Regions from separate parts of the Vibrio sp. B1FLJ16 genome, predicted to be linked through region 4. Evidence: predicted binding sites of a transcription regulator. Region 4 holds the regulator's gene; each other region holds the start of a gene.

Region 1 (7,699 bases), on a different replicon from region 4:
GTACATTAAGTCGACATTTTTTCCTTGATGCGTGAAAGGCAAACGCTCAACGCCGCCGATCGCAACAGTGGATCCTGAGGCATGTAGATAGATACCCGCTTGTTTGGATTACACATATCAAGGACATGCAAATAATGAGCGTACGAGGTGTACGGAGGGCGAATAAGTGCGCCCTTGGACGGGTAATGGAATACCGAAAGGTTTCCTAGCGGATCTTCCACATTTCCGCGTGCTAAGATGGTCTGGTACTTCTGATCGATGCGCTCTCGAAGTTTGCTAGAGGGCTCAGCTGGAGATTCGCTGGCTTCGGCAGTGTACTCTTGAGATACGAAGCGAGAGACGGGATCGTAGGGATTATGGTCAAGCGGGCCAAGTGGTTCTTCATCAGCAGAGTAATTGACGTGCTGGCAAAGAATATAACCGGAGCGCGCTTCTCCGGAAACGATCCAATACACACCATTATTACTCTTTGGCTGCAGAGCTACATAGTTTGATGATAACTCATACTGGTTAGCGTGATTCACCCACCGGGCATCAATAGTCGCGAGTTTCCGGCGACAGCGACTCGCGATATGGTCGACATGGTCATAAAAGGTTTTAGGATTGATATCGAGCTTACGACAAATCTCGCGCACGGAATATCCTGTAAACAATAAAGCCATTAAGTTTTCCTGAAACTGAAGCTTTTTGTTTGCACCGGACCATTTATCGACGAAAGTACTCTGGCATGCTTTACAACGGTAACGTTGGCGATCGCCACTGTAACCAAAGGCATGGTATAGATGTTTATGGGTGTGGACAGAGAGTCCGAAGTTGTCACAGTCTTCATTACGACAAGCTGGCAGGCCATCGCTATGGACATGACGCAGACGATGAAGTTCGTTCACCACATCGGAGTTGTTTAGTAAAGGGGGGAAAGCTCCACATTCACGGCAGACCATCGCAGGACGCTTAGGGTTCGCATGTTGCAGAACGTAACGTTTTGCATCGCTCAATCCAAAGTTGTCACACGCCAATGTTTTACAAAAGTTGAGTTGTAAACCATCTGCATCTTTTGGCAGTTCGCCGTTAGACACGATCGCCCCCTCTGGGTAATTAGGGCAGCCGGTCAGGAACCGGCTGCAAACATTACATGTTGATTGCTGTTTCTAGTGCAACAGTCATCATCTCGTTGAACGATTTTTGACGTTCTTCAGAGCTTAGTTTTTCACCACGGATGATGTGGTCAGAAACAGTCAGAATTGTCAGTGCTTTTGCACCTAGGTCAGCAGCTACGCCGTAGATACCTGCAGCTTCCATATCTACACCTAGGATGCCTAGTTTTTCCATTTTTCCGAATAGATCCGCTTCAGGTGTGTAGAACAGGTCTGCAGAGAATACGTTACCCACTTTAACTGGTACTTCTTGCAGACGTGCTTGTTTTACTGCTTCTTCAAGAAGTTCGAAGTCAGCAATCGCTGCGAAGTCGTGGTTGTTGAAACGGATACGGTTAACTTTTGAGTCTGTCGATGCGCCCATACCGATAACAACGTCCATCAGTTTTACGTCGTCACGTACAGCACCACAGCTACCTACACGGATAACGTTTTTCACGCCGTACTCAGCGATCAGTTCGTGTACGTAGATACAGCATGAAGGGATACCCATACCGTGACCCATTACTGATACTTTCTTGCCTTTGTAAGTACCTGTGTAGCCAAACATGTTACGAACGTCACAAACTTGCTTCACGTCATCCAGGAATGTTTCAGCGATGTATTTAGCTCGCAAAGGGTCACCCGGCATTAGAACTGTTTCAGCGAAATCACCTGGTTGTGCGTTGATGTGTGGGGTTGCCATAGTGCTCTCCAAAGTATTTTTTGATAAAACGCATCTAGTATAGATGGCTATTACCAATTCTGTTGAATCGGTTCGTTTTCGTTAAGGCAATAATAACGGGGAGTACACCAATCACTTGAGATCTTCATCACAAAAAACACCCTTATAGAAACTAATGGCATGCATTATAACTAATTTTGTTGAAAGGCAAAAGGCAATCGATTTGCTGCGCAAAAACGTGCTAATGACGAACACTAAATCAATAGGTAAGGCGCAAAAAAAAATTTTGTTGCTGATGATCTGACCTTCTTTCCTCTGAGTAAAATGGTTAATTGTACAGTTTAATTTCTTGTACAATCTAAGTGGTCTTGCTATAAGTTATACAACAAAACCTTTTGTATAGGGATGGCGTCATTATGGAATCTTTAATCAAAGTCGGTATCAGTTCTTGCGTACTCGGTGAACGTGTTCGTTTCGATTCAGGTCATAAGGTCAGTAATTTTGTCACGAAAGAGCTCAGTAATTACTTCGATTTTGTTTCTGTCTGTCCTGAGGTAGGAGTAGGTATGCCAGTACCCAGACCGACAATCCGTCTTATTTCCAATGAAGAGCGCATAGCTCTGGTTGAAACGAAGAATCCGGAGAACGACCACACTGATAAAATGCTGGCCTATTCAGCGAGCAAAGTCGCAGAGCTGCAAAATCAGGAATTGTGCGGGTATATCGTGTGTGCGAAGTCACCAACCTGCGGCATGGAGCGTGTCAAGGTATACAGTAAGAATAATGCTGCTAAAGAAGGGGTAGGTCTGTACACACAAACTCTAATGAATAATATGCCGTGGCTACCTGTCGAGGAAGATGGCCGCCTGAATGACCCGGTACTTAAAGAGAATTTTATTACTCGTGTATATTGTCTTAACGACTTCTATCAATCCATGTCAGGAGAACCTACTCGTGGCAAGATCATTGATTTCCACTCGCGTTATAAACTGACGCTAATGGCTCATCACCCGGAATCATATCGGGCATTGGGCCGCTTAGTCGCTGATGTTGCAAGCTATGAGATTGAAGACTTTTTTGCCGAATATCGTTTGGGGTTGATGAACGCACTTGCAAACCGTGCGAGCCGAAAAAATAACACCAATGTGTTGATGCACCTGCAAGGCTACTTTAAACGTGCATTAACAAGAGACGAAAAAGAAGAGTTAGCGACAGTAATTCATGATTACCGTACTGGTTTGTTGCCGTTGCTTGCACCGATAACACTGATAAAACATTATCTAAAGACTTATCCGGACGAGTATTTGCAGAAGCAAAAGTACTTAGAGCCGCACCCTCAGGAGATGAGATTACGTTATGGTTTGTAGTTCAGAAGAAAAACTGTACGCAATTAGAGATGTCGCTGATTTGACGGGCGTGAAGCCCGTCACTCTCAGAGCCTGGCAGAGAAGATACAACCTTATCCAACCTAAACGGACAGAAAAAGGTCATCGTTTATATCGTCAGCAGGATCTCGATACAATAAAAGAAATACAAAGCTGGCTGGCGAAAGGCATAGCCATCGGTAAAGTGAAAGGTTTGCTGGGCAGAACCGATGATGTAGAAGTTAGCTCAGAACCTCATGCATTAGAAGAGGTAGGGTCGGTGCTTTCAGCACTGGCCGAACTTAATCACGCTAAGACTGAAAGCTTGCTGTCTTCGGTGATGAAAGAGTATCCCCTCAATATTGTTATTGAGCAGTTCATTGACCCTGTATTTGACGCACTGGAACTGGTCAAGGTTTCCTTACGTTCGTTACAGATGGGGCTTTTCCAGACCTGCCTTATTAAGCGTCTTGCTCTCGTGATTGATTCTGAAAATAAGGCATCGACAAAAGGTAAGTGTTTACTAATCAGCTTTGAACAGCCTCGGGAAGCAGAAAGCTGGATTCAAGCGGCAAAGCTTTGTGAACAGGGTTTCCATATTACTTTAATTGACAAAGTAAATGACATCTCAGGTTTAATTGAACATCAGATCATGGAACGCTTTCAGCGCGTATTTCTGTTTTCTAATAAAGCGCTGCCAGTTAAGCAAGTTGAAACATTAAAAGCGTTACTGGATCAGTTTCCAAATCAAGTTCAGTGCTCTGAGGTGATAGAAAAACTTCATCTCAGCCAAGAGTAAGGGGGTCTCATGGTATTGGTCTGGTTCAGACGAGATTTAAGAACGTTAGACCACTCGGCATTACAAGCCGCCATAGAAACTGGTCAGCCGGTAGTTGCATGCTTTATCGCAACACCAGAGCAGTGGCGAGAGCACCATATGGCCCCAATTCAGGCAGATCTTATTGCACGCCGGTTAGAGCATCTGGAGCATGAGCTCACTGAGTTGAATATTCCGTTTCTGTATAAAGAAGTAGAAAAGTTCAGTGGCTGTGTTGATGTAATCTCCGAATGGGCAAGATTGTTAAACGTGAACAGTGTAATGGCAAACATTCACTATGAAGTGAATGAGCAAGCCCTTGATCGTGAGGTTTCTAAGGCGTTAAATCAATCTGACGTTGGCTTTAAGCTGTTTCATGACAAATGTGTCCATGCTCCGACTACGGTTCTGAACAAGCAGGGTGATTACTTTAAGGTATTTACTCCTTTTAAACGCGCCTGGTTGCAAAAATTTCAAATGCCATCTGTTTTCAAGCCTCAGGCTCAACAAGCTCTTTCAGGCGAGGTTTTATCCCTTTTAGAGGGTATGACCTTCAATGACAATTTCACTTTTAGTTATCCCCGCGAATCCAGTGATAACTGGCGTGCTTCAACGAATGATATTTTGAATCAGCTAAGATTGTTCGCTCGCGAGCGTAGTGATAATTACAAGGTGGAACGTGATTTTCCTGCTGTTGACGGAACCAGTCAGTTGTCTCCTTATCTGGCGATCGGTGCGTTGTCTCCGAGACAGTGTATTGCAAGGTTGTTTGCTGAGAATGAGCAACCGGATTTGCCGGAAGGAAAGGCGACATGGCTAAGTGAGATCATCTGGCGCGAATTCTACCAACACTTGCTGGTTTTTGAGCCAAAACTGGTTAAAGGAAAAGCATTCATCGAGTGGGAGGAAAATATTCAATGGTCTTACGACGAGCAAGCATTTGAGCGATGGAAAACCGGGACAACCGGCTATCCTATCGTCGATGCTGCAATGCGTCAGCTCAATCAGACCGGATGGATGCACAACCGCTTAAGAATGATTGTGGCGAGCTTTTTAACCAAAGATTTGCACATTGACTGGCGCTGGGGCGAATCCTACTTTATGAGCAAACTCGTGGATGGTGATTTTGCAGCCAATAATGGAGGATGGCAGTGGTCTGCATCGACGGGATGTGACGGTCAGCCTTATTTCCGCATTTTTAATCCGGTCAGCCAGGGTGAAAAGTTTGATGCTGATGGAAGCTTTGTACGCCATTGGGTACCGGAAATTAAGACGGTTCCAAATAAGTTTGTTCATAAACCATGGAATTGGGAAGGTTTTTCTTTACTGGATTATCACACTCCGATGGTTGATCATAAAGTGGAAAGAGAGATAACCTTACGGCTCTTTAAAAGTGCCAAGGAATAAACTTAAATGCTTAGCAAAATGCGACCGATGAGTTTCGCAAAACGAACCCTGTTATCTGTATCATTGTCATTAGTCAGCGGATTGTCATTTGCTAAGATGTACGAGCTACCTACAGATAGCAGTCGTGTTATTGGTCGCAATGAAAACCATGTTGTGCAAGATGGCGAAACGATGGCTAATATCGCTAAGCTCTATGATGTCGGCATGCTTGCTCTGATGGCAGCAAACAAAGGTGTTGATCCTTTTCTCCCTCAATCAGGACGTGTTCTGACTGTTCCTTCTCAGCTTATTCTTCCTGAGGTGCCAAGAGAAGGTATCGTCATTAACCTGGCAGAGCTGCGTTTGTACTATTTTCCGTCAGAAGGTGAAGTCGTTCATGTGTTCCCGGTTGGGATTGGTCGTATCGGGCGAGATACTCCTGTTATGACAACCAGCGTAAGCCAGAAACGTCCTAACCCTACCTGGACTCCTCCAAGCTCAATTCGCGCGGAATACAGAGCAAAAGGTATTGATTTACCAGCTGTTGTTCCTGCTGGTCCTGATAATCCTCTGGGTATGTTTGCTCTTCGCCTGGCATACGGAAGGGGAGAGTATTTGATTCATGGTACGAATAAGGATTTTGGTATCGGTATGCGTGTTAGTGCCGGTTGTATCCGTATGGATCCGAGTGACATTGAATGGCTATTTGACAAAGTTCAGCGTGGAGAAAAAGTAAGAATTATCAACCAGCCGGTTAAAGTAGCATTAGAACCAGACAGAAGTGTCTTTGTTGAAGCGCATGAACCATTGACACGTAGCAATGGTAAGAAAGATGATCTCGAATTACCTAAAGAGCTAGGCTGGTGGCTGAGTGAATTTGGAATTAAAGATGTTAAGGCAAAAGCAGTGATCACCGCTCAGAATGGTGTTCCGGTAGAAATTACCGCGCCCTAAGGCGCGGTATAATACTAGTATTCAAACAACTAGAGCTTACTTAGTGTAAGATTGAGCGATGTTGTCAATACGCTCGTTAGCACGTGCTGCTTCTTCTTGAGCAGACATTGCTGCGTCTTTTGACATTTGTACGTCAGATCTTAAAGAATCTACGTCTTGGCTCAGCATATCAACTTTGTTACTTAGTTCGTCTAGTTTTGCTGTAGTAGCATTATCAGAAGAAGCACAACCCGCTAGTAGAAGTACTGAAGTGGCTGCAGCTGCGATCAACGTTTTGTTCATATAAGAACTCCTTGCTTATAGTGAATGTCTCGCTCCTTAACTTTTTTTTTTGTGAAGCGAGGTTAATGTAGACACATTATATCAGTACATGATGTCGCAAAAGTCAAAAAAATCCAAGAATTTCATGGACTACCCGACGTTAACTTTTACCTGAGCCTAACAAAAGACCACATTTCAGCTTTCATTTACCTCATAGCAGGTATTTTGGCCACGTTCCTGATATCAATAATTTAGACGATATGGACGCAAATGTAAGCTTCTCTGCATATATAACCGCGATATGCTTCGATAAGTCTGATTATTTGCGTTATCGACACGGCAGCTAGTATTTACGTGATTAAGTTTAGGACATAGATCACAACTTTGCTTTTTCAAGTGAATTTACTGCTAATAACAGGTCTATTTCATCTTCAACAATTAGTTTGTGTGATCTCTATCTATACTCCTATGATCTGCGGTATTATATGTGGCTTTTAATTTTTGCCACGTTAGAGCGGAAACGACATCACAGAACGCTCATACCGACTGATTTATTGGAGAATACTTTGCAATTTAAAGATCTCGGCCTAGACAACCGATTGTTGAAGAACCTAAAACACTACGATTTCAAAAAAGCGACTGACATTCAGAAGCAGGCAATTCCTGTTGCGATTGCAGGCAAGGATCTATTAGCGTCTTCGAAAACGGGTTCAGGCAAGACTTTGGCGTTTGTATTGCCAATGCTTCACAAGTCACTTAAGACCAAGTCGTTTTCAGCAAAAGACCCGCGTGCTGTGATTCTGGCACCTACGCGTGAGCTGGCTAAACAGGTGTATGGTGAACTTCGCTCAATGCTGGCCGGTCTTTCTTACGAGGCTGCTCTGATTCTCGGTGGTGAGAACTTCAACGACCAGGTAAAAGCACTGCGTCGTTACCCAAAATTTATTGTAGCTACGCCTGGGCGTTTAGCTGACCACCTGGAGCACCGTTCTCTGTACCTTGATGGTTTGGAAACGTTAATCCTTGATGAAGCAGACCGAATGTTGGACCTTGGTTTTGCGCCAGAACTACGTCGTATTCACAACGCGGCTAAACACCG
Region 2 (7,699 bases), 830 kb from region 4:
AGTCCAGCCACTACCCGGTTTGTCTGCACGTCGGTTTGCCAGCCATAAGGCAAATATAAAACCGACCAGGTACATCAGGCCGTACCAGCGAATAGAAACCGGGCCAATCGAAATCAAAACCGGATCGATATTGGGAAATTCAATGTATCCCTGAGACATAAATCATTCTCTTCTTAATTACAGATGGATGGAGATTACAGCAGCATTGTTGCAGCCACAAAAATCAAAAATGCTGAAAAGACTTTTTTAAGGACGGTTGTTGGCAGTTTGACCGCTAATCTAGCACCAAACTTGGTCGTCAGCATTGAAGTCATAGCAATCGCAAGCAGAGCAGGAAGATAAACGTACCCGACACTGTACGGTGGTAAATTTTCTGCCTGATAGCCATGTAAGATAAAACCGAGCATCCCTGAAACAGCGATCACACAGCCGCAAACCGAGGAGGAGCCTACTGCTTTTCGCATTTCAATGCCATGTCTATTAAGGAAAGGGACGGACAGCGAGCCACCACCAATACCGGCAAGACTGGATACCACACCAATTCCCGCACCACACATCATTGTCACCGGGCTGCTTGGCATCGGCTTGGTCTTTCGCGCTTTAATTGAACGGAACATCTGTACAGAGAGCAGGAGAACAATCACACCAAAGACTTTCGGCAGGTAATGCGTAGGAATCAGTTCAGCCAAACTGGCTCCCACAAAACCACCTACCACGACTCCCGGCATCAGCCATTTAAGCACAAACATATCGACATTACCCAGTCTGAGATGATGCATCGCAGAAGAACCCGAGGTAATGATGATGCTCGCCAATGAGGTAGCTAACGCCATGTGCATGCTGATTTCCGGTTCGATTCCGGCAAGAGGGAGAATATATAACAATGCGGGAACGACAATGAGTCCGCCACCGATACCGAGTAAGCCCGCCATCAGGCCAACAAATGCACCTAATGCAAGCAATAACAGAAATAAAAGGACTGTCACGACTACCTACTTCTTACCTGCCCGGATAAAGCCAGCAAATCCTTGTTGGATAAAGAAATCATGCATCATCTGATGGATTTCCTGTCCGTATGAAAGTGTCATCGCTTGTTCCGCTAATTTTTTTAGTTCTTGTTGCTGGCTGTGACGAATCAAATACTTCACCTTAGCCACGTTAGACGTGTTCATACTCAAACAGGTATATCCCAGGCCCAGTAATAATAGTGAACCAAACGGATCTCCGGCTAGTTCTCCACAAATACAGACAGGTACCTGATATTGTTTACACACATCATGAATTTGCTTCAGTGCCAGTAAGACAGCCGGATGCATTGACTCATAGACATCTGAAACACGAGAATTGTTCCGGTCTACCGCCAATAGATACTGGGTTAAGTCATTGGTACCAACCGAAACAAAGTCAACACGATGAGCAATGGTAGGCAGTAAATATACCATGGAAGGTACTTCGATCATGACCCCGACTTTCGGCACCTTAATGCGGTCATCGATTAATACCGCCTCGCTGTAAGCCTGATTGATCAGCGTCATCGCATCATCCAGCTCTTTCACACCGGAGATCATTGGCAGCAAAATACTTAAGTTACCACTCTCTGCACTCGCTCTTAACATTGCGCGCAGCTGGATTAAAAAGATATCTGGGTGATCCAGGGTAAAACGGATCCCTCGCCACCCCAAAAATGGATTATCTTCATCAATCGGCAGATACGGCAGCGGCTTGTCACCACCAATATCCAGTGTACGCATGACGACGCGTTGGTTTGAATAACTGTTCAGTATCGCTTGGTACTGATGATACTGCTCATCTTCGGAAGGAAAGTGATGCTGAAGTAAAAAAGCAATTTCAGTCCGGTACAAACCCACCCCATCAACACCAGTATTAATTGCGATATTGCTATCGGCACTCAGGCCAGCATTGAGCATGACTTCAACCTGATGGTTGTCCTGGGTGATAGCAGGAAGTGCGAGATCTTTGTTCACCATCGCAGCCAGTTCAGATTCTTCACTGACTAAACTGCGGTACTCACGCAACAGCTGACGGTTAGGCTCAAGGAAGATCTCCCCTGTATAGCCATCAACGATACCAGTCTTGCCATTGATAACTTCAGTATTGAGGTTTGCTCCCATAATTGCAGGCACACCCAGCGCTCTAGATAAAATCGCTGCATGGGAGTTTACCCCACCTTCTAGGGAGACCACCGCCAACAGAAACTTTTTAGGGATGGAAGCCAATAAGGTCGCGGTCAGCTCGTTCGCCACCATAATCACCGGACGATCTATCGCGGCGTTTTCTTGTTCACTGTTGTGTAAGAAATAGAGCAGCCTTTGTCCCAGCTCTCTGATATCCTGCGCACGCTCACGCATGTAGACATCTGACATTCGCGCAAACCGGTTTGAATACGATTCAACAACCTGACGCAGAGCCCAGTCCGCTCTGTCACCTTTCTCTATTTGTTTTTTCAGATCCCCGCGCAGCATAGGATCGTTCAGCAAGTGAGTGAAAAGATCAAAAATAGCTAACGCGTCTTTATTGATTTCACTATCCAGCTTTTTACGCATCCGGCGAAAATCATTTAATGCCCGCTCAATCGCCACCAGCAGGAGTTCATACTCGCGCTCAATGTCTAATGTCGAAGCAGGAAATACATCGGATAAACTAGGCTGTGTGTTATCGAACCAAAACTCGCCGATAGCCACACCAGTAGATGCAGGTAATCCTTTGAGAAGGGTTGGCTTTGACGCCAGTTGCCAGTGCCCAAGATTCTGCGCATGGGCAATCAACACCGCTAACTGTGCTGATAGAGTAACCAGAAATGACTCTTCCATTTCACTGAACAAGCGCGGTGTTTTTTGCTGAATAACCAACACGCCCAGGACTTGTTTGCGGTGAATAATCGGAGTAGCGAGAAAAGAGTGAAAAACTTGTTCGCCGAGTTGAGGAAAGAACTTGTATTCGGGATGTTTTGAGGCTTCAGCAAGATTAAGCGGCTCTGCACTGCGTTTAACCAAGCCCACTAAGCCTTCATTGAAGTTGATATGGATACTATCCCCTTCAAAAGTCAGACCTTGAGTCGCCATTAACTCAAGGCGCTGCATTTCTTCGTTAGCAAGATAGATCGTACAACACTCTGTTCTAAGGGCAGCACAAGTCTCTTTAACCAATATATCGAGCGCCAAATGGACATCGTCGACTCTGGAGACTTTTTCTACTATTTCCCTTAGCTGGCTGAGCATAACTATCCTCTACGTTGCTTTTTTCTTTTCCCTTTCGTTTTTCTTTCTCGAAAAGGCATGGCTAAAGAAGCAAACTCTTTCATCGCCCGACGGTAAACGTCGCGCTTGAAAGAAACCACTTGCCTAACTGGGTACCAGTAACTTACCCAACGCCAACCATCAAATTCAGGGGATTTCCCACGTTGCATATCGATGCGAGACTCATCGCATTCCAATCGCAACAGAAACCATTTCTGTTTTTGGCCGATACAAACAGGCTTGGAGTCCCAACGCACCAATCGCTTTGGTAGTTTATATCTTAACCAATGACGACTTGTTGCAATGATCTTAACGTCTTTTTTCGTTAAACCGACTTCTTCATATAACTCCCTGAACATCGCTTGTTCAGGTGTTTCACCTTCGTCAATTCCACCTTGTGGAAATTGCCATGAGTGTTGCCCGTATCGTTTAGCCCAGAAGACCTGACCATGGTTATTACAAATCACAATACCAACATTCAGTCGGTAACCATCGCCATCTATCACCGGCTAACCTCTATGAATAATTTTTTATTACCGTGATTTTTCCACATATCCCCATTACTAGCAAACTTACTGATGTGATATGAGCAAGATTTATTACTTTTCCAGTAACATTGGATAACTTTTAACCTAAAAATAGGTTATCAACATTAGAGTGAGACATTGACCACATTTATTCACCTTTTCTGTGAATAACTTTGTGAAGAATTCGATATCAACAGATATTTTCACTCAAAACGTTTTCAACTTTTTTGATCCCCAAACAATGACAAAAGAGTTAATATATTGATAAATAATAACATTTTCCTAAAATCGATAAAAAAACGATCTCAAATAAACTGATGATCTTTTCATCACAAACAGATCGGTCAAAGATCCATCAACACTTAAATTATCCACACCAAGGTCGGATACCTTCACGACATCACAATAAAATCAAGCTTAAATACAATCTAAAACCCCTGTTAATTCATCCAGCCCTGATTGAGATCCGAATTATTCCTTGGCTACCTGTGGATAAGTTGCTCATTGATCATTCTTAATCCGTGTTGAAGAGATCTTAAACAGTGAATTTTGTCGGAATTTGATAGACTAGGTGTTTTGAATTGTCAGTCGATCATTATGAAACCAGAACCACAGACAGAAGCTGAGCTTATGGAACGTGCTCACGATATTGCCGGTCTTAGCTTTGCCGAACTCGCAGAAGAAGCAGGCATGATCGTTCCTGAAAATTTGAAGAGAGATAAAGGCTGGGTGGGTCAACTATTAGAGTGGCACCTAGGTGCGCCTGCGGGGAGCAAACCTCAGCAGGACTTTTCTAAACTGGGGATCGAACTAAAAAGCATTCCAATTGGATATTCCGGCCGACCACTAGAGACGACGTTTGTCTGCGTGGCTCCTTTAACCGGTGTGCAGGGTCTGACATGGGAAACGAGTCATGTGCGCAATAAACTCTCCCGCGTTCTTTGGGTACCCGTTGAAGGTGAGCGGGAGATCCCCCTTGCAGAGCGCCGCGTCGGCAGCCCGCTTATCTGGTCGCCGAATGCAGAAGAAGAGCGTACTTTGCGTAATGACTGGGAAGAGTTAATGGAGATGATCGTACTCGGTAAGTTTGATCAAATATCAGCCAGACACGGAGAAGCACTCCATCTTCGACCAAAAGCGGCCAACGCAAAAGCTCAGACTGAAGCTTACAGCTCAATGGTAAGCCAATCAAAACCCTGCCCAGAGGCTTCTACCTCAGAACACAGTTTACTGAACAGATCTTATTAAACCACTACATTAATGCACGATCTGAATAGTGCTCTTTATCAAAGAGTTACATCTATATGAATAAGTAGTTGGCCAAATTATTTCGCCGACTCAAAGTAAGTCATAGACCGTTGCAACTGATTACTCTAGTTGCAAGTTCTATAAGTAAACTTTCAGCACCTTTAATCAGCAAGAATGGTCAACTACTTATTCAGCTTGGTATTAATGTGTAATCAGTGACAGCTCAATATCACAGTACGAGGCTCTACCATTATTACCAAATTCGTCATAGGCGTTGTGTAACCGCAAGTACGCTTTGTCAAACCCTAACCTGAGCAGCTCTTCTTTCACCAAATCTAATGATCCAAAATGAATAGGATCTTCGCCGTCTTTGATCGGTTCTAAATGGTGTTTATATTCCACTGCTAACAAATAGTCAGAGACATCAGAACAACCTATCACAAAGACTTTAGGCATTTTATAACTGTCTTTATGCGGGCCATGTAGCCACATGTCTAATTGATGCTTCTGCATGTTTCACCTCCTTTACCACTTGAACTAAGTGTAGTTACGGTATCTCATACTTTCGAGTTCAGTAGGTACTTAAACGCAAATCATTTGCGAGAAAGACTAAAAATCCCCTATATTGGGATGACTTATTAAGCCTCAAGGAAGTGAAATGCAATACACCAAACTACCGCACTCCTCTCTCGAGATCAGTAAAATCTGTCTCGGTACCATGACATTTGGTGAACAAAATACAGAAAAGGAAGCATTTGAACAGCTCGATTTTGCCCTTGACCATGGGGTGAATTTTATTGATACCGCTGAAATGTACCCAGTACCGCCAAATGCTGATAGCCAAGGCCTGACCGAGCAATACATCGGAAACTGGTTAGCAAAATCAGGCAAGCGGGAAAAAGTGGTTCTGGCAACAAAAGTAGCAGGGCCGCGTACCTTACCTTATATTCGTGAAAACATGAGTCTAAATCGTCGTAACATTCACGATGCGATTGATTCAAGCCTTGAAAGGCTCCAAACGGATTATGTAGATCTCTACCAGCTTCATTGGCCACAGCGTCAGACCAACTGCTTTGGTCAGCTCAATTATCCATACCCGGACAAACAAGAAGAAGTCACTTTAATCGAAACGCTGGAAGCGCTGACTGAACTGGTCAATGCAGGTAAAATTCGCTACATCGGTGTATCCAATGAAACGCCGTGGGGTGTGATGTCCCTGCTCCGCTTAGCAGAAAAGCATGACTTGCCTCGTATCGTCTCGATACAAAATCCATATAACCTGCTTAACCGTAGCTTTGAAGTTGGTCTGTCCGAAATCAGCCACTATGAAGGTGTTCAACTATTGGCCTACTCGCCTCTCGCATTCGGCTGTTTAAGTGGTAAGTATCTCAACGGAGCAAAACCAGAAGGCGCTCGATGCACTAGGTGGGAACGCTTTGCTCGTTACTTCACGCCGCAAGGGGTAAAAGCCACCGAAGCTTATGTGAACCTCGCCAGAGAACATGGCTTAGACCCAGCTCAAATGGCACTCGCCTTTGTCAATCAGCGTCCATTCGTTGCTTCTAATATCATCGGTGCAACGAACTTAGAGCAGTTAAAAGCGAACATCGACAGTATTGATATCCAGCTCAGTGATGAACTACTGACACAGATTCAGGCGATCGGTACAACCTACTCTAATCCATGCCCGTAAAATCAAACAGGCTGACCTGGAAGGTCAGCCTGTTTAAGCAATTTTATACAAATCTTTTTAAGCATCTTTACAGCGTGCTGAATCAAAATAGTACTTGCCAATGGCACGTATTTCAGTCCAGCACGCTATAAATTACGTCGGTATTCGCGCAGTTAAAACACGACGAAGATGACGGACCCGACGCTCAACTTTTACAGTATCAGGAACACTTACACGCGTTGAACGACCATCCTGATCCAATCCGATATCTTTCAATAAATGCACATTAGTCCACGGAATATCATGAGCAGAGCGGCGTACCTTTCTTTGCCATTCGTTTTCTTCACGTTTCAGATCAGCTTTTAAAAGTAGAGTTGCAAGTTTCAAGTAAATAGAGTGACGCATAACTTTCTCCAATTATCGATAAAGTTCGACTGGGAAAATTGCGCGCAGAAAAACAGACTGGTCTGTGATACTAAGCCGCTATTTTCCGCAGCCTAGTAAAAATAAGATAGGTTACGGGTTAATTTTTATCTTGTGAGCCAGTGGTATTCTTATCCGCCGAGTCAATGTTTATCGGTGTGAAAAAAATACGATCAGCGCAAGTCAGGGTGTTAACAACGTAATGTTTCATCTTGCGCCTCCTAGCTAAAAATTAATCCGTTTATGAAGTGATATAACTCTTTGAGTTACGGTTAAATTGTAAGCTCTGATGTATATTTATCAAACATTTTTTGTCCTGACGATTAAATACAAACCAACAATCTGCAACTTGGTTTCATATGCTTACTGGTTTAAAACATTCACCCAACAAATGGATGCATTACAAAATTTTATAAAATGCCGCCAACGGAAACTAAAAAAGGAGCGGCTATCGCTCGCTCCTTATGTTCTATTTTTATGTATATCCAAGTGACTTCAAGATGCAGGATTCCGAGCATTTTCGCTGAACCGAGCATATTGAGGTTACATGGGTATATCAGATGACTTGATCC
Region 3 (7,699 bases), 560 kb from region 4:
ACTAGCTCTTTAGTCTTTGGTGCTTCAACTGAGAAGTTATCAACAACGATTAGACGCTCTTGACGAACAAGCTCAGAAAGAATGCTCTTCATAGCACCGCGGTACATTTTTTTGTTTACTTTTTGGCTGTGATCTTGTGGTTTCGCAGCAAAAGTAACACCACCTGTACGCCAGATTGGGCTACGAATTGTACCAGCACGCGCACGGCCAGTACCTTTTTGACGCCATGGCTTAGCGCCACCGCCAGAAACTTCTGAACGTGTTTTTTGAGCACGAGTACCTTGACGAGCACCTGCTGCAAATGCAACAACTACTTGGTGTACAAGAGCTTCGTTAAACTCACGTCCGAAAGTAGTTTCGGAAACAGTTAGTGCATCAGCACCTTTAACCATTAGTTCCATTACTTACTCCTGAGACGTTATGCTTTAACAGCTGGTTTAACGATCACGTTGCCGCCAGTTGCGCCTGGGACTGCACCTTTAATAAGAAGCAGGTTGCGCTCAGCGTCAACACGTACGATCTCTAGGTTTTGAGTCGTTACACGCTCAGCACCCATGTGACCCGCCATTTTCTTGCCTTTAAATACGCGACCTGGAGTCTGACATTGACCGATAGAACCAGGAGCACGGTGAGACAATGAGTTACCGTGAGTAGCATCTTGAGTACGGAAGTTCCAACGCTTAACAGCGCCTTGGAAACCTTTACCTTTAGATGTACCAGTAACGTCTACTTTCTTAGTTTCGTTGAATAGTTCAACAGTTAGTTCTGAACCAACTTCGAACTCTTCGCCGTTTTCTAAACGGAATTCCCAAAGACCGCGACCAGCTTCAACGCCAGCTTTAGCAAAGTGACCTGCTTCAGCTTTGTTTACACGGTTAGCTTTCTTTGCACCAGCAGTAACCTGGATTGCAGCGTAGCCATCAGTTTCTAGAGTTTTCACTTGAGAAACGCGGTTTGCTTCAACTTCAACAACAGTTACTGGGATAGAAACGCCGTCTTCAGTAAATACGCGGGTCATGCCCACTTTACGACCGATTAGACCAATCATTATTCTAATCTCCCTTAACCTAGGCTAATTTGAACGTCAACGCCCGCAGCAAGGTCTAGACGCATTAGAGCATCAACAGTTTTGTCTGTTGGCTCAACGATGTCGATTAGACGCTTGTGAGTACGGATTTCGTACTGGTCACGTGCTTTCTTGTTAACGTGTGGAGAGATAAGAACTGTGAAACGCTCTTTACGAGTTGGCAGTGGGATTGGACCACGAACCTGTGCGCCAGTGCGCTTAGCTGTTTCAACGATTTCCGCTGTAGAAGCATCGATTAGTTTGTAATCGAAAGCTTTTAGGCGGATACGGATACGTTGGTTCTGCATGAGACAGAGCTCCAATAATAAAAAATTACACAAACAATATCGCCACTCAAACTCGAAAAGACGAGAGAATGCCGATTGATTTATGTGAAACCGTAGCATCCAAGATTAGGACGCATTGTCAGTTAATTTTCGATTAACTATCCCTACATACCAGAGTCACCTCTGGGGATAGTTTTTCCGAAGAAAAGATAGCTAATTGTATTAACCGCGAACATAAGCTGAGTCTACATTACCTAATAAATCCGTGGATTCATCAGCTCCTCACTGCTCATTGGTTCACAACTGGCTTAACCAGTGCGCTGCATTATACAGATCACACTTTAGGTTGCAAGCGTTGAGTGAAAAATAATCGAAACTATTTTTAACTATCTGTTTTAAGTCCTAACTGACGGTTCAAAGCTACCAGCCAGAGTGACGACAAATAAGTTCACCATAAACAAAAAGGACGCCGAAGCGTCCTTTTCTAAACTGTAATCGTAATAGCGTACTATTATTTCTTACTTGATAGTGCACCGAAACGCTTGTTGAAGCGATCAACACGGCCGCCTGTATCAACGATACGTTGCTTACCAGTGTAGAATGGGTGGCACTTGTCACATACGTCTAGGTGGATTGAATCTTTACCTAGAGTAGAGTTGAACTCAAAAGAGTTGCCGCAAGAACAAGTAGCGTTTACTGCTTTGTATTCTGGGTGGATACCAGCTTTCATGGGATAACCTCAATAGTAGGCCGTGTCGCTATACGAGTCTAAGCCGCACACCACACGTAATTAATATCAAAAGTGCGATACCGCATCAGCTTATTGCTAAAGCCATATCTCAAGGCGCGATATAGTAATGAATCACATTGTTCGAATCAACTGATTTGGTAATTTTTTCGCCACTTTTTTAATCTATCGATTTGTATTCGCGAGTTTCCTGTATTGGTGCTCAGCTTTACTCGAATTTTGATACTGATTTTAATAGACTCTAACCTTTATCACCTCTTTATATAATAGCCAGAGTCTATGCGTCCATCCATTGCCAGAGTGGCATTGCCCGTTCCACTCGATAAACAATTCGACTATGCCATCCCCGGACACCTTTTTCCAATCATCGGTGGACGCGTATCTGTGCCGTTCGGGCGTCAGACGTTAGTTGGTATCGTCACTGCAATGGTCAACCACTCTGATTTTCCCAAAGATCAACTCAAGCCAATAAAAAGCGTATTGGACTCCCAGCCAGTCTGGTCTGAAACCGTGTACTCTTTGCTCACCTGGTGTAGTCAGTTTTACCAGTATCCACTGGGCGATACTCTTCATAATGCAATGCCCGCCGCACTGAGAAAAGGTAAACCTGCTGATTTTGCAACACTTCAGGAGTGGAAGATCACTGAATCAGGTAAAGACAAACTGATGCAGGGGCTGGGGCGAGCAGTAAAACAGCAGCGCGCGTTGCAAATGATGACTTATGGAGCGATCCCTCATCAAGAACTTGTTGAACAAGAGATCACATCAAGCGTACTAAATACCTTAGAGGAAAAAGGCTGGATTGAACGAATAGAGAAAAAACCAACCATCTCTAAGTGGGCTCAATCGGTTGAGAATGATGTCGATAAGCCCAAACTCAATCATGAACAAGCGTTAGCGATCGCGAGTGTGAATAGTCAAACCGGATTTGCCTGCTATCTATTAGAGGGTGTGACAGGTTCTGGAAAGACAGAAGTTTACCTTAACCTAATAAAGCCGGTACTTGAAAAAGGCAAGCAAGCCTTAGTTCTGGTTCCAGAAATCGGTCTTACGCCACAAACCATCAACCGGTTTAAACGCCGGTTCAATGTACCGGTAGATGTCATACACTCTGGTCTAAACGATACCGAGCGTTTAAATGCCTGGTTATCTGCCCGCGATAAAGCCGCAGGGATCATTATCGGTACCCGCTCTGCCCTGCTCACGCCATTTGCAGAATTGGGCATTATCATTGTCGATGAAGAGCACGACGCGTCATACAAGCAGCAAGACTCTCTGCGCTATCACGCTCGTGATGTAGCCGTGATGCGGGCCCATAAAGAACAGATTCCAATCGTGCTAGGCTCTGCGACTCCCGCGTTAGAAACACTACATAATGCATTATCCGGGAAGTATCACCATCTTACACTAACCCAGCGAGCCGGTTCAGCCGTGCCGACAACCAACAAAGTGCTTGATGTCAAAGGCCAGTATCTGGAAAGCGGTTTATCTGCACCACTGATTGCCGAAATGCGCAAACACTTAAAAGCCGGCAATCAGGTCATGTTGTTTCTTAACCGACGCGGGTTCTCCCCCGCTCTGATGTGTCATGAGTGTGGCTGGATTGCAGAATGTAAACGTTGTGATGCCTACTACACCTTCCATCAATACAGTAACGAAATACGCTGCCATCACTGTGGTTCACAGCAGCCTGTCATTCATCAGTGTCAGGGGTGCGGATCAACCCAGCTGGTTACTGTTGGTGTTGGTACTGAACAGTTAGAGCACCAATTAGCCCAGCTGTTCTCAGAATACAAAGCTATCCGTATCGACAGAGACAGCACGCGCCGTAAAGGCAGCCTAGAAGATGCGCTTGAATCGATTCGTAAAGGTGAATACCAGATTTTGATCGGCACACAGATGTTGGCTAAAGGGCACCACTTCCCGAATGTCACTTTGGTTGCATTGTTAGATGTGGATGGCTCTTTATACAGCAGTGACTTCCGCGCTTCTGAACGCCTTGCTCAACTGTTTATTCAGGTGGCCGGGCGCGCGGGGCGCGCCAGTAAACCCGGTGAAGTCATCTTGCAAACTCATCACCCGGAACACAGTTTACTACAAGCGTTGCTGCAAAAGGATTACCGTCACTTTGCGATGACCGCTCTGGAAGAGCGAAAACTCGCTCAGCTCCCTCCATACAGTTACCTGACTTTATTTAAGGCAGAGGCTAACCACAGTGAACTGGTGGAGGATTTCCTGAGGCAGGTCCGCTTTACTCTGGAATCCCATCCCTTATTTGATGATGGCTGTATGGTACTCGGCCCGACACCGTCTCCTTTAGCCAAGCGAGCCGGCAAGTACCGCTGGCAGCTTTTACTCCAGACTCAGCAACGTTCGCTGATGCAGAAGTTATTAACCAGTGCTAAACCTGCTATTGAGTTGTTGCCTAATGCGAAGAAAGTGCGCTGGAATTTAGACATAGAGCCACAAGACCTCAGCTAGCAAACGATTACCCATGTAATGAATTGCGCCTTTATGTGATAAGAATCACATCTTTGATGTGGTTTTTGTTAAATAGACCGTAACTTTATTTATAGAAATGAATAGACTAGGCAGATTAGAAAAGTCTGAAGTATATCGAACTGAAAGACTTAAGTTATCAGTATGACTATTCCGACGAATTGAGTTAGCGACACAGAAATAAGTGTTCACCTGCATCTGACAAAAAATCAAACAGAGTGGCCGTTTATCTGTGATAAAGGACAACAATTTGCTCCAGGGAAGAACGTCATCCAAGCGAAATATTTGAGAGGTTAAACACTATGGCGACAATGAAGGATGTTGCCCAGCTTGCGGGAGTGTCTACCGCTACGGTATCTCGAGCGTTAATGAACCCGGAAAAAGTTTCATCTTCGACCAGGAAAAGAGTAGAAGATGCAGTTCTGGAAGCAGGTTACTCACCAAACTCTTTAGCGCGTAATTTGCGACGCAACGAATCAAAAACCATTGTTACTATCGTTCCCGACATCTGCGATCCTTACTTTTCTGAAATCATTCGTGGTATCGAAGATGCGGCAATGGAACACGGTTACCTGGTATTGCTCGGCGACAGCGGTCAGCAGAAAAAGCGCGAAAGTTCATTCGTAAACCTGGTATTTACTAAACAGGCTGACGGGATGCTGCTGCTTGGTACCGATTTACCTTTTGATGTCAGTAAACCTGAGCAGAAGAACCTGCCACCTATGGTCATGGCTTGTGAGTTTGCTCCCGAGCTTGAGCTGCCAACCGTCCACATCGATAACCTGACATCGGCATTTGAGGCAGTAAATTATCTCACTCAGCTTGGTCACAAGCGCATTGCCCAAATTTCGGGTCCGGATACCGCGGCTCTGTGTCAGTTCCGCCAGCAAGGTTATCAACAGGCACTACGCCGAGCAGGAATCAATAAAGACCCTCAGTACAGCGTTATCACTGAGTTCTCTTTTGAAGGCGGGGCAAAAGCGGTACGCAGACTTCTGGAGCTTCCGGAGCCACCAACTGCTATTTTCTGTCACTGTGACACAATGGCAATCGGCGCGATTCAGGAAGCGAAAAAGCTGGGGCTGCGTGTTCCTCAGGATTTGTCGGTGGTGGGCTTTGATGATATCGCGTTCGCTCAGTACTGCGATCCACCGTTGACGACTATCTCCCAGCCTCGCTATGAGATAGGCCGACAAGCGATGCTAATGATGCTTGAGGTCCTAAAAGGACATGACGTCCACTCAGGCTCCCGTTTGCTAGAAACAAACCTGATCGTACGCGGAAGCGCAGCGCCTCCGCAACGCGCATAAGTTTCCATAGCAGCACGCATTAGTTAAAGCGACGCATATAGCGTCGTTTTTTTGTTTTCCGGGAAGGAGAACTTAGCCAGTCTGCAGCCCTTATATTTCCTGTACGTAGCTAACAAGATTACATGAACAGGGTGTTTTCTCACCCCGTTCTGGATTACCATATTTGGAATAATTCTTGATATCCAGAAGTAACCGTGGCGAACAGAGATTACGTGAGACGGGGTCGTGGCACCCCTAAAAAGTCGGCAAAAAAGCAATCATCCAGAAAAAAACCTTGGCGCAGTGGTCTGCTGGCAATCCTGCTAGTCGGTGGTTTTGGCTACGGGCTCTACCTTTTGAACAATGACCCTGAACCGAAACCTCCAGTAGTCAGTCAACCTAAGGCTCCGGTCAGCAAACCGAAGCCGAAGAAAGATTTACCACCGCCGCCGGAAGAAAAATGGGAATATGTCGAATCGCTGCCTAAACGTGAAGTCGAAGTAGTAGCGAAAGAGATCGAAGTATCAAAGATCCCGTACATAATGCAGTGCGGTGCCTATAAAACACAGACTCAGGCTGAAGATAGGAAACTAGCCATCGCCTTCCAGGGGCTTTCCAGCAAAATCCGTAAGAAAGAAGGCAGTTCCTGGTATCGAATTGTACTTGGTCCATACAAGTTCAAACGTGATGCGGAGAAAGATCGTCACAAACTGCAGCGCGCTAAAATTGAGCCGTGCGCAATTTGGAAAGAGAATTTTTAAGAAAAAAGAAGATCCTAGGGCCTAGATTGATAGGCCCTAGCTATTTTCGAACACCCGAATACCAAGCGCAGCACTCACGCAATACTGAGCATAAGAACCAACCAACATCGTCATTCCGATGAGCCTAGGCGACATCAGGAATCAACTCACATCAAGTATATCAATCGGAGCGAGGACCTTTCGTCCCTAGGACCTTTTTTTAATTCCCCTTGAATCCCAATTACCCCTCCCCCATATACTGTTTACATCCAAAGAGAAATAATTAAGAGGTCGACTGTGACTACCATTGTATCTGTACGTCGAAATAATAAAGTCGTCATCGCAGGTGATGGCCAAGTATCTCTGGGCAATACCGTCATGAAAGGTAACGCGCGCAAAGTTCGCCGCCTGTACAACAATCAAGTGCTGGCAGGATTTGCTGGCGGTACTGCCGATGCTTTCACTCTTTTCGAACGCTTCGAAAGCAAACTGCAAATGCATCAGGGTCACCTGACCAAAGCTGCCGTTGAACTTGCTAAAGACTGGCGCAGCGATCGTGCCCTACGTAAACTTGAAGCTCTGCTTGCTGTCGCAGACGAAACCGCATCTTTAATCATTACCGGTAACGGTGATGTTGTTCAGCCTGAAAATGACTTAATTGCGATTGGCTCTGGTGGTGCTTATGCACAAGCTGCGGCTACAGCTCTGTTAGAAAACACAGACTTGGATGCCCGTGAAATTGCAGAAAAAGCCCTGAACATTGCTGGTGACATTTGTGTATTCACCAACCACAACCACACTGTAGAAGAACTCGAATCTACTGCAGAACTGGCAGCACCAACCGAGTAATCGTAACGAAGTAAGGAAAAACTATGTCTGAAATGACCCCTCGCGAAATCGTTCATGAACTGAACCGCCATATCATTGGTCAGGACAAAGCCAAACGTTCGGTTGCGATTGCACTTCGTAACCGCTGGCGCCGCATGCAGCTTGAAGAGAGCCTGCGCGTAGAAGTCACCCCAAAGAATATTCTGATGATCGGTCCAACGGGTGTTGGTAAGACCGAAATC
Region 4 (7,699 bases):
CGTTACCGAGCCGGGTGATGAAGGCTACCTGATGGTCGGCTTTGACTCTGAAACGGGTGAAGTTGCAGGCACTACCGGAGTTGAAGCCTCAATAGGCTGGGATGTACCTTTCTACTCTTACCACATCAGTAAAGTGGTTCACTCGTCACCTAAGTTAGGTGTAAACAACGTAGTGAAGTTGCTGACATTCGGTAACAACTACACGGGTAACAGCGAAATCTGTACTCTTTTCTTGCGTGAGAAATTCCGCCAGGGTCTGAACGGCCGTCTAATGTCTAAGTGCCGTTTCTTAATGATGGCTGAGCATCCAGAGCGTTTCTCGCAAACCATTTTTGCCGAGATGCGTGGTGTCTCAGATGCAGAAGGAAATTCGCCATTCTGGCAGTGGCTGCAGGAGCACTTCTTCTCGATTGATTTCACTCTGGCTGATTACCTGACGGGTATAGGCAAGAAAGGTTTTATCGCAGATTTGATGCCTAAGCTGCCGATCTACATCAACTTACTGAGCCCGGAAGCGCAAGCAGTGATTGGTCAGGTGCATGACAATACGCGCCCGGCACTCAAATTACTGGAACGCGAAGGCTTCACCAACCGCGGCTATGTCGACATTTTTGATGCAGGCCCAACGGTAGAATGTGACCTGCGTAATATTGAGTCTGTGCGACATTCATTCCGTGCACGAGTAAAAGTCGCGGCACATAACAGCACGCAAGATTTCCTGATGTGCAATTCATCGTTCGAAAACTTCCGTGCCGCAGCAGCAAAAGCAGCGTATGACGCTGAAACAAAAACGGTTGTACTTGCACCGGAACTTGCCGATGCACTCTTGGTAGAGGAAGGAGACTTTGTTCGCCTTCTACCGCAGTAACTGAGAACAGAATTTAAGGATAGTAACAATGACACATTGGATTGCAGGTGAATGGGTAGAAGGTCAGGGTGAAGAGTTCACATCTCTGTCTCCGTACAACCTGGAAGTGATTTGGCACGGTAAAGGCGCAACAGCTGAGCAAGTTAACCAGGCAGTTGCTGCTGCCCGCGTTGCTTTTGTAGATTGGAAAAACCTTCCATTTTCAGAACGTGAAGCTATCGTTCTGGCGTTTGCGGAAAAGGTAAAAGAAAATAGCGAAAAGATTGCTGAAGTGATCGCCAAAGAGACGGGTAAGCCTATCTGGGAAACCCGCACTGAAGCGGCAGCAATGGCAGGTAAAATCGCAATTTCAATTCGCGCCTACCATGAACGTACCGGTGAAGCGACACGTGAAGCCGCAGGTAACCAAATTGTTCTTCGTCACCGACCTCTGGGTGTAATGGCAGTATTTGGGCCGTACAACTTCCCTGGTCACTTACCTAACGGTCACATTGTTCCTGCACTATTGGCGGGTAATACCGTGGTATTCAAACCATCGGAGCAGACGCCGTGGACTGGCGAAATAGCGATGAAACTATGGGAAGAAGCTGGTCTGCCTAAAGGTGTGCTGAACCTGGTTCAAGGTGCGAAAGAGACAGGTATCGCTCTGGCTGACGCGAAGGGCATTGACGGTGTGCTGTTTACCGGTAGCGCAAACACAGGTCATATTCTGCACCGCCAGTTCGCAGGTCAACCTGGCAAAATGCTGGCGCTGGAAATGGGCGGCAACAACCCGATGGTTATCTCTGATAACTACGGTGATATAGACGCAACGGTCTACACCATCATTCAATCCGCATTCATCAGTGCAGGCCAACGTTGTACGTGTGCGCGTCGTCTGTATGTGCCGCTTGGTGAGAAAGGCGATGCATTAATCACTAAGCTGGTAGAAGCAACAAATAATATCCGCGTTGATCAGCCATTTGCTGAGCCTGCGCCGTTTATGGGTCCACAAATTTCTGTTGCAGCGGCGAAATTCATTCTCGATGCACAGGCAAACCTTCAGTCACTGGGCGGCGAGAGCCTGATTCTGGCGAAAGCGGGTGAAGCGGCGTTTGTTACTCCGGGTATCATCGATGTAACCAATATCGCTGATCTGCCAGATGAAGAGTACTTTGGTCCGTTACTGCAGGTAGTGCGTTACGAAGGCCTGGAAAAAGCAGTGGAACTGGCAAATGACACGCGCTTCGGCCTGTCTGCGGGTCTGGTTTCAACAGACGACCAGGAATGGGATTACTTTGTTGACCATATCCGTGCGGGTATTGTAAACCGCAACCGTCAGCTGACAGGTGCAAGTGGTGACGCACCATTTGGTGGCCCTGGCGCATCGGGTAACCTTCGCCCAAGCGCATTCTACGCCGCAGACTACTGTGCTTACCCGATGGCTTCAATGGAAGGTGACGAAACCTTGTTACCTGCAACACTGAGCCCTGGTGTAACACTTTAATTTCAATGACAGAGCCACAACGATGAATTGTGGCTCAGTTTGCCAGCGCAGGTTAACGGATGGAGTATTAATCAGCGTTGGCAGGCAACTCACTTACCCTACATCTCGTAACAAGGAGCCGTTATGACCCCTGATGTGTTATTTGAATCACTGTGGCAAGACTACATTCAACGTCTTTGTCCTTCTGCTGCAAAAGTTCATCAACTTCTTCAAGAAGATGAGCCGTTAATCAATGACCATATTGCTCTGCGCACCTTCAATGTCGAGCCTCTTGGTATTGAGACGCTGGCGAAGCCGTTTCTGGCGATAGGCTACAAGGCATGTGGTGATTATCTGTTTGAGAGCAAGAAACTGGTTGCCAAGCACTACGAGCACCCAGATCCAAAACAGCCTAAAGTGTTCATTAGTGAGCTCAAGGTAGAAGAGTGCTCTGCGGAGCTGCAAGCGATTGTGGCGAAGCTGGTTGAGCAGGTGGATGCAGATAAACTCGCGGGTAGCGCATTTTTGCATGGCGGCCGTTTGTGGGATCTGAGTTTTGCCGATTATCAGACACTAGCGAAAGAGAGTGAGTACGCTTCCTGGCTTGCTGCACATGGCTACGGTGCGAATCACTTCACGGTCAGTGTGAATCAGCTCAATCAGCATGATGAAGTGAAGCAAGTGAATGATCACCTGCGTCAGGCTGGCTTTGTGATTAATGAGTCAGGTGGTGAAGTAAAGGGCTCACCAGAAGTGTTGCTGGAGCAATCTTCAACTATGGCAGATAAAGTATCGGTTAACTTTACTGAAGGCTCTGAAACCATTCCGGGGGGCTTTTACGAATTTGCTAAACGTTACTCGATGGAAAATGGTGAACTCTACCCGGGCTTTGTTGCTGCATCGGCAGACAAAATCTTTGAAAGCACGAATGGCTAACTGAGAGCGTTATTCAATTCCCAATAGTGATGCTGTTGGGAGTGATACCAATCGTAGTAAACAACTGGTCATTCTAGCTTGCTAAAATACTCGATAACTGCGTTAACTTTTCGTTTCAAAGTAAGTTGATTGTAGAATAACTACTTATCGAAAATTTTCGCCTTGTTCTCAAGCATTTTTTTCTACGCTATTTCTGATCACTTATTTACTGTGATTGGAATTAAACTTCCTAATCAGTATGTTACTCAAAAAGAAAAAGCCACCAATGTTGCCATTGGTGGCTTTTATTATTCTATTTACGTTATTCGAATCAGAGATTAACGAGTACCGTAAACAACGATAGTTTTACCGTGCGCAGAGATCAGGTTCTGCTCTTCCAGCATCTTTAAGATACGGCCTACTGTCTCACGAGAACAGCCAACGATTTGACCGATTTCCTGACGAGTGATCTTGATTTGCATGCCATCTGGGTGAGTCATCGCGTCTGGTTGTTTTGCAAGGTTCAGAAGCGTCTGAGCGATACGACCAGTTACGTCTAGGAACGCTAGGTCACCCACTTTTTGGCTGGTTACCTGAAGGCGACGAGCCATCTGCGCAGAAAGACGCATCAGGATGTCTGGGTTTACTTGGATAAGTTGGCGGAATTTCTTAAAAGAAATTTCAGCAACTTCACAAGGAGATTTAGCTCGAACCCAAGCTGTACGCTCTTGGTCTTCCTCGAATAGACCAAGTTCACCAATAAAGTCACCTTGGTTTAGGTAAGAAAGGATCATCTCCTTACCTTCTTCGTCTTTGATAAGAACCGCAACAGAACCTTTAACGATGTAGTACAACGTTTCAGCTTTTTCACCCGCGTGAATCAGCGTGCTCTTTGATGGGTACTTATGAATATGACAGTGTGAAAGAAACCACTCTAATGTTGGGTCGGTTTGAGGTTTACCTAGAACCATAATATCTCACTTCCTCTGCAGGGTACGCTTGCGCTATCCATATTTTAGCTAAGCCTGAATTAGGCTTACTAGAATAAGAGCACTTTTTATATGCTGCAAGCTCTCTTGTGTTTCGGTAAGAAATAGTATCCTTTTTCGAGGATGATTTCTTGATTTTAATCGTGCCACTGTTGGTATTTTCTACGCAAAATTGTGCACATAATCACAGTATGAAAAGTAAACATTCTGAAAGCGAGATTTTTAGCCGATTTTTCCTGTTTCTATCAGTTGTTGTAGGATAGGCCTCACAATGAGCTCCATCGCAAAACTCATCTTCCCGCCCGGTACGACGATAGTATTGTGGCGCGACATAAAAGAACCATCAATCATGGCCAGCAGGTAAGGGAAGTCGACATTTTTAATCCCGCGCAGCCGGATTACGACAAAACTCTCATCCAGGCTCGGAATGCCTTTTGCGTTAAGCGGGTTAGATGTGTCCACGGTCGGGACGCGCTGAAAGTTAATATGAGTACGCGAGAACTGCGGTGTAATGTAGTTCAGGTAGTCATCCATCGAACGCACGATGGAATCCATGACCGCTTCCCGGGAATGGCCTCGGTCGCGAGTATCGCGGACGAACTTCTGAATCCATTCCAGGTTTACAATCGGCACCATGCCAATCAGGAAGTCGACGTGCTGTGCGACATTGACCTCGCCGTCCACGACACCACCATGCAATCCCTCATAGAAAAGAACATCGCTGTTTTCTGGCAAGTCTTGCCAGGGTGTGAATGTACCCGGCATTTGATTGTAGGGTACTGCCTCATCAAACGTATGCAGATAGCGACGTATGCTGCCTGTACCATCTGAGCCAAACTGAGAAAAAAACTTTTCCAGACCGGGAAAGTCATTGGCTTGTGGTCCGAAGTAACTGATATGTTTGCCTTGCTCACGCGCTTTGCGAATTTCGATGTCCATTTCTGGGCGTGTAAAGCGGTGGAAACTGTCACCTTCAACCCATGCAGGTTTGACGTTCATCATATTGAACATCTTGCGAAAGGCTTCAGATGTAGTGGTTGTGCCGGCTCCTGATGAACCGGTAACCGCAATAATAGGGTGTTTAGCTGACATGACAAACCTTGTCGAAAATTGCTTTCCTGAATTATGCAGCAGATGTCTGCTGCACAGATGTTAACCCACTATAGCACGTAACAATGGCTTGTCATCGGGCGAGCGACGGCAAAGTGTGAAGGGGCTAGGGGCTATTTACCTTTTGAGGTGATTTTTGCAGCAGTTTGTGGGTTCTATATACAAGGCAGAGGCTTTGAAATGTAGTTACTCTACCTGATAAGCCGATAACGCAGTAGAGAGGAGCCACAAACGCTGCCCGAAGGGTTCGGCTAAAAGCGTTTTACTCTTTGTTGAGAGGTCTTTTGCTTAGAATGACTAGGCTACAAACCTCTCGCCGCGATTAAAACGCTTTTATCTCGAACAAAAATTCACCACGAAAGATAAACAGACCCTAGAATTTTGCTTTTGTTTGAATATCCACAGTTTCATGCAGTTCAGAAAATACGATGACCGCATCTCCGCTCTCTAGCTGAGACTTTACCTGGTCTATTTTGTCCTGAAGGGAAACTTCGACCGTGCCGTAATCTGTTCCCTCACGGAGAACGAACTCACGAATCAGGTTTTCCAGTGTGTCTGGCGCAATATCTTGCCAAGGAATAATCATAAATACCTCTGAATTTTATGATGGATGGCTATTTTATAGCGTCTTACGCTTTGATTCAGCACAAAGCTGATCTGCGGCGATGCACTCGTAGTACGATGGTAGAGCTTCTTCCAGCCAAAATTTCGGTTTTAGAGCAGTCCCAGAGATAAAACCAACATGTCCGCCATGATCATACAGGCGGTAGTCTATGTTGTCTGGCAGGACAAATTTCGGAATCACGTCATCAGTCATGAACGGGTCATCTTTAGCGTGAATGATCAGCGTTGGTAGTTTGATTTGCTGTAACTTGCTCAAGCCAGAGCACTGGGTGTAATAGTCGTGAGCATCCTTAAAACCGTGCAGAGGCGCAGTGATCAAATCATCAAATTCCTGTAAGCGCGTAACGCGTTTGATTGAGCTATAGGAGAGTGCCAGCTCACCATGAAGTAATTTATGTTTTTGTAAAGCATTACGTTTTAGCGATGAGAGTAAGTAACGTCGGTAGACTTTAGAAAAACCCTGCTCAATCCGGTTAGCACATGCGGCTAAGTCAAGTGGTGCAGACACGATGGATGCCGCTTTAAGAATTGGGTCATCACGGTATTGCGCCAGGTAGTTCGCCAGCATATTACCGCCAAGGGAAATACCCACTGCGACTTTGGGATTATTTGGGAAACGTTGTTCAAGGTGTTCAAGAAAATGCCGCGCATCTGTTACTTCACCAGAATGATAAGCACGGGCTTTTTTGTTCGGTTTGCCGCTGCAGCCACGAAAGTGCATCATTACTGAAAGCCAGCCTGACTGTGCGAATGCATTCATCAGTCCATTGGCATAAGGGCTATAGAAGCAACCTTCCAGACCATGAAAAAGAATGAAAATTGGTTTGTGATGAGCCAGTTCTTTGTCCGGATCTTCGCTCCAGGCGAGGTCAAGAAAATCACCATCGGAAGTATCCAGCGTTTGCCAGATTGGAGTAAACAGCGCTTTCTTACGTATAAAGCGCGGAAGAAGGGTCTGAAGGTGCGGGTTTTTTATCCCTGCGGCTGCAAAAAATTGTGTCATACCTAACTGCTCTTTTATGCCCTCAGCATCCATGTGAGGACTTATTAATATAACCGTTTATAAATAGTATAGGTATTTTACCGATTTATGGATGTTTTGGTGGTTGAATGTTTGGCACCGGGATAGCAAAAGCTTGCTGTAAATGCTCGCCACCTAACTGGCGGCAGTATCTTAGTGTGAGGGGAGCACCGTCATTCTGAACCAGGGCTAAGGAATTAATACAGTCAACTAAGTCGGACTGCTGTTGTTTCTCAAGCTGCAGTTCAAACTGCAGAGACTCACGATACAAAGCGTCATTAACCTGTGATTTGAGGTGGCGGCGCAGCTCGCGGAAAGAGTGGAGTAAAGCTTCGCTGCGGCCAAGGCAGCTTTGCACCAGATGCCAGTCTTTCTCCTGGAAGATGAGTTGCTGCTCGTCGAGCCAGCGAAGCAGCAACAGAAGATTTACGTTACCGTGATAGTTATTCTGTAATGACAAGCACGCTTCTTTTACTTCACGCACGCCATAAAACTGCAGACTGAACTGCCATAAGTGTTCCAGGGTAAGTGTGTATTGTGCGTGCTTATTTGTCATAGATTAAACTCGGTCTCCATCTGCTCCAGTTCTTCCTGAGCAGTCATCCATTCCATTTCGACCTCTTCAAGCTCCGACTTACTCGAAGCCTGAAGTGCCAACACTTCGTTTAGTTTAGCTTTATTTTCGGCTTCATACAGGGAGTTATCTC

What was found. The regulator CRP, encoded in region 4, controls carbon source genes, mostly activating them, when cyclic AMP is high. The targets are predictions, from matches to a motif close to TGTGANNNNNNTCACA.
Region 1: a site for CRP is predicted at 1,956-1,971, ahead of deoD (purine-nucleoside phosphorylase). Genes of this name have one in related genera too.
Region 2: a site for CRP is predicted at 3,916-3,931, ahead of rppH (RNA pyrophosphohydrolase). Genes of this name have one in related genera too.
Region 3: a site for CRP is predicted at 4,617-4,632, ahead of cytR (DNA-binding transcriptional regulator CytR). Genes of this name have one in related genera too.

Annotation. Positions count from the first base shown of each region.
Region 1 covers NZ_HG992750.1:319,852-327,550, forward strand. The annotation lists partial or broken gene KHN79_RS15545 (lactate dehydrogenase) at 1-1,076, opposite strand, end outside; gene deoD (purine-nucleoside phosphorylase) at 1,129-1,839, opposite strand; gene KHN79_RS15555 (DUF523 and DUF1722 domain-containing protein) at 2,235-3,185, shown strand; gene KHN79_RS15560 (MerR family transcriptional regulator) at 3,175-3,981, shown strand; gene phrB (deoxyribodipyrimidine photo-lyase) at 3,991-5,406, shown strand; gene KHN79_RS15570 (L,D-transpeptidase family protein) at 5,413-6,339, shown strand; gene KHN79_RS15575 (Lpp/OprI family alanine-zipper lipoprotein) at 6,376-6,621, opposite strand; gene KHN79_RS15580 (DEAD/DEAH box helicase) at 7,167-7,699, shown strand, end outside.
Region 2 covers NZ_HG992749.1:532,781-540,479, reverse strand. The annotation lists gene lgt (prolipoprotein diacylglyceryl transferase) at 1-159, opposite strand, end outside; gene KHN79_RS02465 (sulfite exporter TauE/SafE family protein) at 195-986, opposite strand; gene ptsP (phosphoenolpyruvate--protein phosphotransferase) at 993-3,239, opposite strand; gene rppH (RNA pyrophosphohydrolase) at 3,242-3,763, opposite strand; partial or broken gene mutH (DNA mismatch repair endonuclease MutH) at 4,382-5,061, shown strand; gene KHN79_RS02445 (DUF6482 family protein) at 5,234-5,545, opposite strand; gene KHN79_RS02440 (NADP(H)-dependent aldo-keto reductase) at 5,691-6,725, shown strand; gene KHN79_RS02435 (DUF1127 domain-containing protein) at 6,858-7,109, opposite strand; gene vpsR (cyclic-di-GMP-binding transcriptional regulator VpsR) at 7,684-7,699, opposite strand, start outside.
Region 3 covers NZ_HG992749.1:266,354-274,052, reverse strand. The annotation lists gene rplD (50S ribosomal protein L4) at 1-401, opposite strand, end outside; gene rplC (50S ribosomal protein L3) at 419-1,048, opposite strand; gene rpsJ (30S ribosomal protein S10) at 1,063-1,374, opposite strand; gene rpmE (50S ribosomal protein L31) at 1,865-2,083, opposite strand; gene priA (primosomal protein N') at 2,381-4,582, shown strand; gene cytR (DNA-binding transcriptional regulator CytR) at 4,903-5,910, shown strand; gene KHN79_RS01250 (SPOR domain-containing protein) at 6,105-6,650, shown strand; gene hslV (ATP-dependent protease subunit HslV) at 6,927-7,478, shown strand; gene hslU (HslU--HslV peptidase ATPase subunit) at 7,502-7,699, shown strand, end outside.
Region 4 covers NZ_HG992749.1:2,781,974-2,789,672, reverse strand. The annotation lists gene astA (arginine N-succinyltransferase) at 1-868, shown strand, start outside; gene astD (succinylglutamate-semialdehyde dehydrogenase) at 897-2,354, shown strand; gene KHN79_RS12720 (DUF1338 domain-containing protein) at 2,478-3,269, shown strand; gene crp (cAMP-activated global transcriptional regulator CRP) at 3,587-4,219, opposite strand; gene KHN79_RS12710 (phosphoribulokinase) at 4,460-5,329, opposite strand; gene KHN79_RS12705 (YheU family protein) at 5,721-5,933, opposite strand; gene KHN79_RS12700 (hydrolase) at 5,967-6,974, opposite strand; gene KHN79_RS12695 (TIGR02444 family protein) at 7,060-7,548, opposite strand; partial or broken gene KHN79_RS12690 (ABC transporter ATP-binding protein) at 7,545-7,699, opposite strand, start outside.